Regions from separate parts of the Undibacterium sp. SXout7W genome, predicted to be linked through region 2. Evidence: predicted binding sites of a transcription regulator. Region 2 holds the regulator's gene; the other holds the start of a gene.
What was found. Region 2 encodes FliA, which starts transcription of late flagellar genes. Its sites were predicted from a motif close to CTAAAGTTTNNNNNNNNNNNGCCGNTA; they were not measured.
Positions count from the first base shown of each region.

Region 1: ACO0LB_RS06000 (flagellin) is a predicted target of FliA. The motif match lies at 2,179-2,205, and genes of this name have one in related genera.

Region 1 covers NZ_JBMPPF010000004.1:152,351-156,754, reverse strand. Annotated here, with positions in the region: gene ACO0LB_RS06005 (tetratricopeptide repeat protein) at 1-1,884, opposite strand, end outside; gene ACO0LB_RS06000 (flagellin) at 2,233-3,720, shown strand; gene ACO0LB_RS05995 (flagellar protein FlaG) at 3,795-4,187, shown strand; gene fliD (flagellar filament capping protein FliD) at 4,290-4,404, shown strand, end outside.
Region 2 covers NZ_JBMPPF010000013.1:109,940-114,343, reverse strand. Annotated here, with positions in the region: gene flhF (flagellar biosynthesis protein FlhF) at 1-584, shown strand, start outside; gene ACO0LB_RS13355 (MinD/ParA family ATP-binding protein) at 577-1,419, shown strand; gene ACO0LB_RS13350 (RNA polymerase sigma factor FliA) at 1,426-2,157, shown strand; gene ACO0LB_RS13345 (flagellar motor protein) at 2,139-2,879, shown strand; gene motD (flagellar motor protein MotD) at 2,887-3,690, shown strand; gene ACO0LB_RS13335 (flagella synthesis protein FlgN) at 3,748-4,194, opposite strand; gene flgM (flagellar biosynthesis anti-sigma factor FlgM) at 4,239-4,404, opposite strand, start outside.

The DNA.
Region 1 (4,404 bases), on a different contig from region 2:
ATGCGGAAAACAGTCGAGGCCGATATCAATTTGCTTCAAGACTTCCCATGATGGGCTGGTAAAACCGATCTCCAGCCGGGACCTATCGATGCCGTATTGCATGAAACGCGATGCCATTTCATCCTGCACTTTGACGTCTTTAAAGTCGCCACTATTAATAATCAGACGAGAATTCGGCATCGCGTCCAGTATCGCTGACCAGACCTTCACAACCTTATGATTGATACGGACTGAGCGCGACAGGCTGCCAAAAGTAATCACGCCCGTTTCTAGCACCGGGGGCGGCACCAGCTCAGCTTTACGTACATCCGGACGATAGGTATACGCAGGCCCATCCAGGCACCAGACTTTTTCAGAAAACAGGTGGGCGCAGTTGTCAGTGACCGTGGCTTTGTCCGTCAGGTAATAATCAATCGCAGTCAAACCCGTTGTGTAGCCGTATTCAAGCCAATGCAGGGAAACAGGCGCAGGTTTGCGAGCAAAGACGCCCAGGCGGTTACTGTTAGTGTGTCCGGCAACATCAATCAACACGTCAATGCCATCTGCGCGGATACGTTCTGCCAGTTCTGCATCGGTCATTTCGCGTGTATAGATCCAGTGATCAACCGATTTTTTGTAATATTCCGTTGTTTCATCTTCAAACGGCGGATTCGCATACGCATAGACTTCGACCTGACTCTTATCGTGCTTTTCCAGCAAAGGCAACAGGAAATATTTACAGACCTGGTTGTAAAACGCCTGCGCGACGTACCCGACCTTCAAACGTTTATTTGGATCGCGTACGTTATCAAAAGGACGCCAGAAGACTTTATTTGGCAAACCAAAACGCTGATCGAAATCCTGATACGCGCCGAAAATGGCTTCTGCGGGTAAATCGGGGTGGTAATTCAGGCAGAACAGCAAATTGCTGAATATTTTGCGATTAAACGAAGACTGCGAGTCTTTTTTAAATGACAGCGCCCGCATATAGGCCTCAATCGCAGGATCGAGATGATTAGCCTCGCGCAGGGCATCGCCGTAGCCACCCCAGAATTCCGGGATATTCGCGCAACGATCCATCGCTTCATTACCGCATTCAATCGCACGCTGCACCTCGCCGTTCTGCCTCAGCGCATCAATCAGGTTCGGATACACCTGAATCAGATCAGGCTGCAATTCCAGTGCGGTATAAAAACACTTAATGCCTTCACTGTATTGAGTATTCTCACGATATGCTAGGCCTAAATTATTGTGAACATAAGCAAGACCGGGATTAAGACGTACCGCAATCTGCAAAGTATCTACGGCAGCCTGCGTCTGCCCTATCATCCGTAAGGCATTGCCAAGATTATTCTGCGCCACCACCATCGCCGGATCAATTGAGACCGCTTTCCGCAAATAAGTAGCTGCCTCGGCACAACGTTCCAAAGATATCAGCGCGTTACCAATATTCGCCAGCACATGAGGATTATTCGGCAATAGCGCCACGGCGTGTTGAAGCGCTTCGTAGGCTTCGGGATATTTGCCCTGCTCCAGGCGGCTGATGCCAAGGTAATCCCAGGCAATGCCATCTTTAGGATTAAATCCTGTCAGCCACAGGCTGGCAATTTCCAGTTGTTCAAATGAATGACTCTGTATATACCGATTGAGCACTTGATAATAAGCATGCTTATCTGAATTGAATTGCTGCGCTCCTGTGAATGCTTTCTGCAAAAAAAGAAGCGACTCTTCATTCAAGCCAGCTTCAAAAGCTAATTTAGCAAGAAAATAATTGGCATCCTGATGCAAAGGGTATTGCTGAACAATTCGCAGACAAAGCGCTTTCGCCTTCTCTGTCTGATTTGCCTTATATAAAGCCTTCGCTTCTTTAAATGCATTTCCGGGATGCAAGCCAGCTTTACTCATTATGTTTTCTCAATAAGGTTGCAAAGGTCAAAAATCTTATTAAAACCATCATAGAGTTCTCTATTCAGGCGAATAAAACTCATTTTATAGGGAAAAAATAAATACTTAAGGCCAAACAAAGGGGTGAAAGATATTTAAATTAAGCCCTCAAGAAATTTAAAAAGCTGTCGAAGAGCGGAGCGCATCAAAAAACTTAAGGAAAAAAAATAATATTTATTTACAGAAACTAGCTAAAAGTTTTTGAAACGCGTCCGTAACCCTTTACAACGGCGGTGCAACAGTCAACAAGACAGACCAAAGTTTGAGGTTTTAACGCCGAATTTAATAACTTAGGTAAGGAGAATCAAAATGGCTTCATATATCAATACCAATATTGCGTCAATGAATGCTCAACGCAATTTGACAACATCTCAGTCTTCGCTTGCTACCTCCATGCAACGTTTGTCTTCTGGTCTGCGTATCAATAGCGCAAAAGATGACTCCGCTGGCTTGGCAATTTCTCAACGTATGACGTCTCAGCTGAATGGTCAAAACCAAGCTGCACGTAATGCGAATGACGGTATCTCTCTGGCTCAGACAGCTGAGGGCGATTTGCAACAAATCGGCTCCAACTTGCAACGTATCCGTGACCTCGCAGTTCAGGCAGCCAACGGCTCCAATAGCGCATCTGACCGCGCATCACTGAACAACGAAGCAAGCCAACTGATTTCTGAGATCAACCGTGTTGCCAGCTCTTCCAACTTTAACGGCGTGAATCTGCTGGATGGTAGCTTCTCGTCACAAAATTTCCAAGTTGGTGCAAATAACACATCAAACGATCAAATTACGATTTCTTCGATCTCCAGCGCTAAAGCAAGTTCGCTGGGTGTAGGCTCCTCTTCTAGCTACTCAACAACAGCAGCTGGTGCAGGTGCAGTTACAACAACCGCATTGGCTTCAGGTGACCTGTCAATTAATGGCTACCAAGTAGGCGCATCATCCTCTGACGGCGTATCGTTCTCGAATGCAACTGGTAGTGGTATTGCAAAAGCTGCTGCAATCAACGCCATCAGCGGTTCTACAGGTGTTACTGCGAGTGTAGGCTCAACTTCTGTTGCTGGTACAGCATCTACTAGCGCAACAGCGATCGCTTCTGGTGATATCACCATTAACGGTGTCAATCTGGGTGCTTTGTCTGCATCTACTTCTGGCGCACAACGTGGTGCTCAGGTAGCAGCTGCTGTTAATGCAATCAGCTCTCAAACAGGCGTAACAGCATCTTTCAATACATCGACAGGTGCAGTTGCCCTGGCCGCAGCAGATGGCCGCAACATTACAGTTACAGCAAGCACAAATGCTGCTGCTGCTGCTGCCAACACAGGTATTACTGTTTCTGCAACTGGTGCAACAGATGTGGCAACATCCACACTGAGCCTGTCTTCTACAAGCTCAGCAGGTATCACATTGGCAAACGGTACAGGTACTGGTCTGACAGCAACCAATCTGACTGGTGGATTTACTTCTGCATCCGTTACTGTTGGTGCCGGTGTTTCCTCACTGAACCTGACAACAGCGGCGGGGGCAAGCGCAGCGCTGGCAACCATTGACTCGGCGATTGCCACCGTCAATAGTTCACGTGCATCACTGGGTGCGTACCAAAATCGTTTCAGCTCCGCTGTGAACAGTTTGCAAACTTCACAAGAAAATCTGGCATCTGCACGTAGCCGTATTCAAGATGCTGACTTCGCGTCAGAAACAGCAAACATGACACGTTCACAAGTGTTGCAACAAGCTGGTACAGCAATTTTGGCACAAGCTAACTCTGCACCTAACGGCGTACTCGCACTGTTACGTTAATCAGTGGCAGTACTCCATTGATGTAGATAATTCCCCTGGTCAGCAATGATCAGGGGAATCTAACTTTGAAGGAAATGGTCATGGACATCCCATCGATTGGCAGCACGCCTCAATCGGGGCAATTGATCAGCGACAAAAGCGCAACTATCAGTACCAATGTTGGTCAGAGCAATATTGCCCCCACCGTTAGCACAGCCGTTGCTAATACAACATCTTCTGATAAAACAAATAATAAAAAAATTGACGCAAGCCAAATAGAAAAGGCCGTCGCCGATATCAACAAAGCGATGCAATCGCATTCACAAGATTTACGCTTTAGTGTCGATACTGACAGTAAGCGTGTTGTCGTTAAAATCATTGATCAGCAAACTAATCAGGTTTTGCGGCAAATTCCAACAGAAGAAGCGCTTGAAATATCTAAATCTTTAGATAAATTGAAAGGTGTTCTGATTAAACAAGAAGTGTAATCAGCAACAATATTTTAAAAATAGCAGGGAAAACCCCTTCTGTCGTCTCAATTGGATAAGAACCATATTTGATATAGTAGGGGCTATCAAAGGAGAATTATTGTGGCCATACAATCCACCGGTATTGGTTCTGGGCTTGATGTCAGCGGCATTGTCAGCAAGCTTATGTCTATCGAGAGCCAGCCGTTGTTATCTATTCAGAAAAAACAAACGAGCT
Region 2 (4,404 bases):
ATGGATATCGTATTGGTGGTTATGAACAGTTACGAATCTACGGCAAAATTCTGGGTGTGATGGTTCATGCAGTAAAGGATGAGAGTGATCTGCGCCTGGCACTGGATGAATTGAAAAACAAGCACACGGTATTAATCGACACTGTTGGTGTCAGTCAGCGCGACAAAATGGTGACTGAGCAGGTAGCGATGCTGTCCGGCGCTGATACGCCTGTCAAACGTTTGTTGTGCCTGAATGCGACATCCACAGGAGAAACCTTGAGCGAGGTGGTGCGCGCCTATCAAGGCAGTGGTCTGGCTGGTTGCATCCTGACCAAGCTGGATGAAGCTGCGACGATTGGTGGTGCGCTGGACATCGCCATTCGCCAGAAGCTGATGGTGTACTACGTAGCCAGTGGTCAGCGGGTTCCTGAGGATTTGCACATTGCGAATAAACAGCACTTGATTGATCGCGCCTTTAAACTGAAACGGGAAACGTCGGCTTTTCGCTATCTGGATGAAGAGCTGCCATTGCTGATGGCTGGCGCCGGTGTGATGCATAGTGGTTCCGCAAATACTTTCTCTCAGGAGGTGTCTCTTGGCTAATTTCGACCAGGCAGAAGGATTGCGGCGCATGCTCGCAGGACCAAAACCACGGGTATTGACATTTTTATCCGCGCTAAAGGATGAAGAGAAGAGTGGCATGTTGGTCAATTTGGGTGTTTCCCTCGCGCGCCAGGGAAGTCAGGTGTTGATGATTGATACCAGAGCTTCGGATGACAGTATTGGTGCCTGGATGAACGCAAGGAATGACCGTACCTTATTGGATGTAGCGAAACAACAGCGTACAATGTCTGAGGCAATTAAAATTGTAGCGTCAGGCTTATCTGTTACCATGCTCGCTCGTCATTCAATCACATCAACAGGATTGATAGCAGAGAATTCGCGGCAGTTATCACGCGTGTTTGATCATCTGGTCAGTAGCTCTGATCTGGTCGTGGTTGACACTGATATTGATGCTGAAGATTCGTTCCCATTATCATCGTTGGATGACAGTGAAATCGTGATTCAGGTTTCGGCAGATCCGACCAGAATTAAAGCCGCTTACGGCCTGATCAAGCGCGTCAGCAATCGCCTTGGTCGCCGGCAATACGGCATACTGGTATCGGGTGCCTCAGAAAAAGAAGCAAGATTGATTTATACAAATATGGCACAGGCAGCAAGTCGCTATTTAGCGGTACCTCTACATTTTGTCGGATATGTGCCAGAAGATGAGCATGTCAGAAAAGCGGCACATCTTGGTCGGTCTGTGATTGATGCTTTTCCTAAAGCATGCGCCTCCATGGCTTTTTCAAGACTCGCAGCCCAGTTGGCAACAACAGCGCGATCAACTTTGTGTTTAAAGGGAGTACCTGAGCTGGGTGTCGGCCTCGGAATTTAATCAACTATGTACACCGCAAGTGGAAAATCAGATAAAAACTTCCTGTTAAGGGAACATGCGCCATTGGTCAAGCGACTTGCTTACCAATTGAAAGCGCGGCTACCTCCCAGTGTGGAGGTAGACGATCTGGTGCAGGCGGGAATGATAGGTTTGCTGGATGCAGTAAATCGTTATGAAGATACGCATGGAGCGCAGTTCGAAACGTATGCGATTCAGCGTATTCGTGGTTCTATGTTGGATGAGTTGCGCAGCAGTGACTGGTTGCCGCGTGGTGTGCGGCAAAATATGCGCAAGATAGAAAATGCTATGAACGTTTTGCAGCAAAAGTTAGGACGTCCGCCGCTGGAAACAGAAGTAGCTAAATCTCTCAAACTTTCGCTGGAGGAGTATCAGGATCTATTGGGAGAAAGTGGTGGCCATCAACTGGTCTACTACGAAGACTTTCATGATGCTGATACCAAAGAACATTTTCTTGATCATTATTGTTCCGATTTTTCAGGTGATCCACTACAGGATTTATTGAATGACGATTTCAGAGATGCGGTGATTGGCGCGATTGACAGCTTGCCCGAAAGAGAGAAACTGCTCATGGGTTTATATTATGAGCAAGAATTAAATCTCAAAGAAATCGGTGCTGTCATGGGAGTGTCGGAGTCACGTATTTCACAACTTCATAGTCAGGCAGTTGCCCGGCTCAGGGCGTTTTTAAGGGAGAAAGCGTGGACTGGGCTAGCTTAGTTGGACTGATTTTAGTGATCGCTGGCGTCGTTTCGGGTCAGCTGATTGAGGGTGGAAAGTTATCGACGCTGCTGCAGCCAGCGGCTTTTTCTATTGTGGCTGTCGGTACTTTGGGTGCAGTTTTAATGCAAAGCCGCCTCTCTACATTCAGACGCGGGTTGAGAATGCTGCGCTGGATAATCATTGAGCCTCCTGATACCAGTAAAAAAAATATCCAGGAAGCAATGGTCTGGAGCGTAGTCGCCAGACGAGAGGGTTTTTTGAGTCTGGAACGTTACATGAGCACAAACGGAGACCCTTTTATTGACAAGGGTTTGCGTCTCGTCATCGACGGTATTGACCCTATCCGCTTGAAAGACATATTGGATGTCGACATTTCATTGTATGAAATGGAGCAGCGCCAAGCGGCCAAAATATGGGAGGCGGCAGGAGGATATTCCCCGACTGTGGGTATTCTCGGTGCTGTTTTGGGATTGATCCATGTGATGGAGAATCTTAGTGAGCCATCCAAGCTCGGCAGTGGGATTGCTGTTGCATTCGTTGCAACAATCTATGGGGTAGGACTGGCAAACCTGTTTTTTCTTCCTGTTAGTAACAAGCTCAAAGAGATTATCGGTAAAGAAGTTACCCGTCGTGAAATGTTGTCAGATATTTTCTTCAGTATTGCGCTCGGTGATAGTCCGCGTGTAGTGGAGGAGCGTCTTGGTAGTCAGAAAGGCTGACTATCTTATGGCGCGGAAGAAATATCACGAAGAGCCGGATAATCATGAGCGTTGGTTGGTATCTTATGCTGACTTTATGACGCTCCTGTTCGCGTTTTTCGTGGTGATGTATGCTATTTCCTCCCTGAATGAAGGTAAGTATCGTGTTTTATCGAATTCACTGACTGGTGCTTTTGGTAAAACGATTATTGTTCCCGCTAAGAATCAGGATGTGACTTATCCAGCAGTAGTAAAGCTGGATCCGTTACCGATGGTGAAGCAAAAAAATAGCGAAGCGTTACGCAAAGAACGTGAGCAGATGACCACCGTCGCTAAAGATATCATGACTGTTCTTGAGCCTTTGGTACGAGAGGGTAAAGTCCGGGTCACACAAACAAGTCGTGGCGTTACGATTGAAATTAATGCCAGCTTGTTATTCGCACCAGGAGAGGCGCGCCTGAATCTGGATTCTGTGCAAGCGTTGGTCGCGATTGCCTCTGTGTTGACGCTGGATAATCATGCGATTCAGGTAGATGGGCACACCGATAACGTGCCGATCAAAAATTCCATTTTTCCATCCAATTGGGAGTTGTCTGCCGTCAGGGCAAGTACGGTAGCTCGCTTGTTGACTGAGAATGGTGTTGATGAAATGCGTGTCACAGCGGTGGGGCAGGGGGCTAAACTTCCCGCCGAGACCAATGATACACCTGAGGGACGTGCCAGAAATCGCCGTGTGAGCGTCACGATTCTTGCTGTATTGCCAGAGCCTGTGATTGATGTACCAATTCGTAATAATCCAACAGCATCCTCTGTCAGAACAGAGGCGAATTAATCAAATCGATATTCATTCCCGGCATGTTAAATGCGGCACTGGCAATCAGTTTGATAGTCATCGAACAACAACACCTTTATTTGGCGAGCTTTTGATGGTCGAATGACCTGTTGGCCCGTATAAAGACGGAGCTTGGTTGCTTTCTTGTAAAGCACCAAGTGCTGCCTGATTGATCGATAATCTGCGATTAATTAGCATGCCGTTCGTACGGTTATTTTCTTTGGCTTGCTCAGAAATGCTCATCAATTGATTCCAGGCTTCTTTTGTCTCGGAATTTTCAGATGATTGCTGTAAATAATTCAGCATACCCGCAGCATCGCTTGAGAAGCCGAGTGCGAGCAGGCAAGTATTACGTTTTTTTTCTAATTCAGCAATCTGGTTTACCAGTATGCCTTTATCAAGAAGATGCTGGTTCAATGATGGAATATCTCCGTCGACAAGTGCGGACTGCTCTTTTTTTAACAGAGCGGCTAAAGAACTCATTGCTGCTATTTCTTCCTGCAAGCACAGGCTGATACCTGTGCTTTCTGTACTTGTCTGTGTCATTTCTAACGTTTTCTCGCGTTAAGCAAATCTTTAACTGTTTCCAGAAGTCCATCGGCAACCTTCTCAGAATTGACCTGAAAGCGGCCCTCTGAAATTGCCAATTTGATGGCTTCTACCTTTTTCGTCTCAAATACTGCGCTGCCGGCTTGCGTGCTTTGAAGTGCTTGC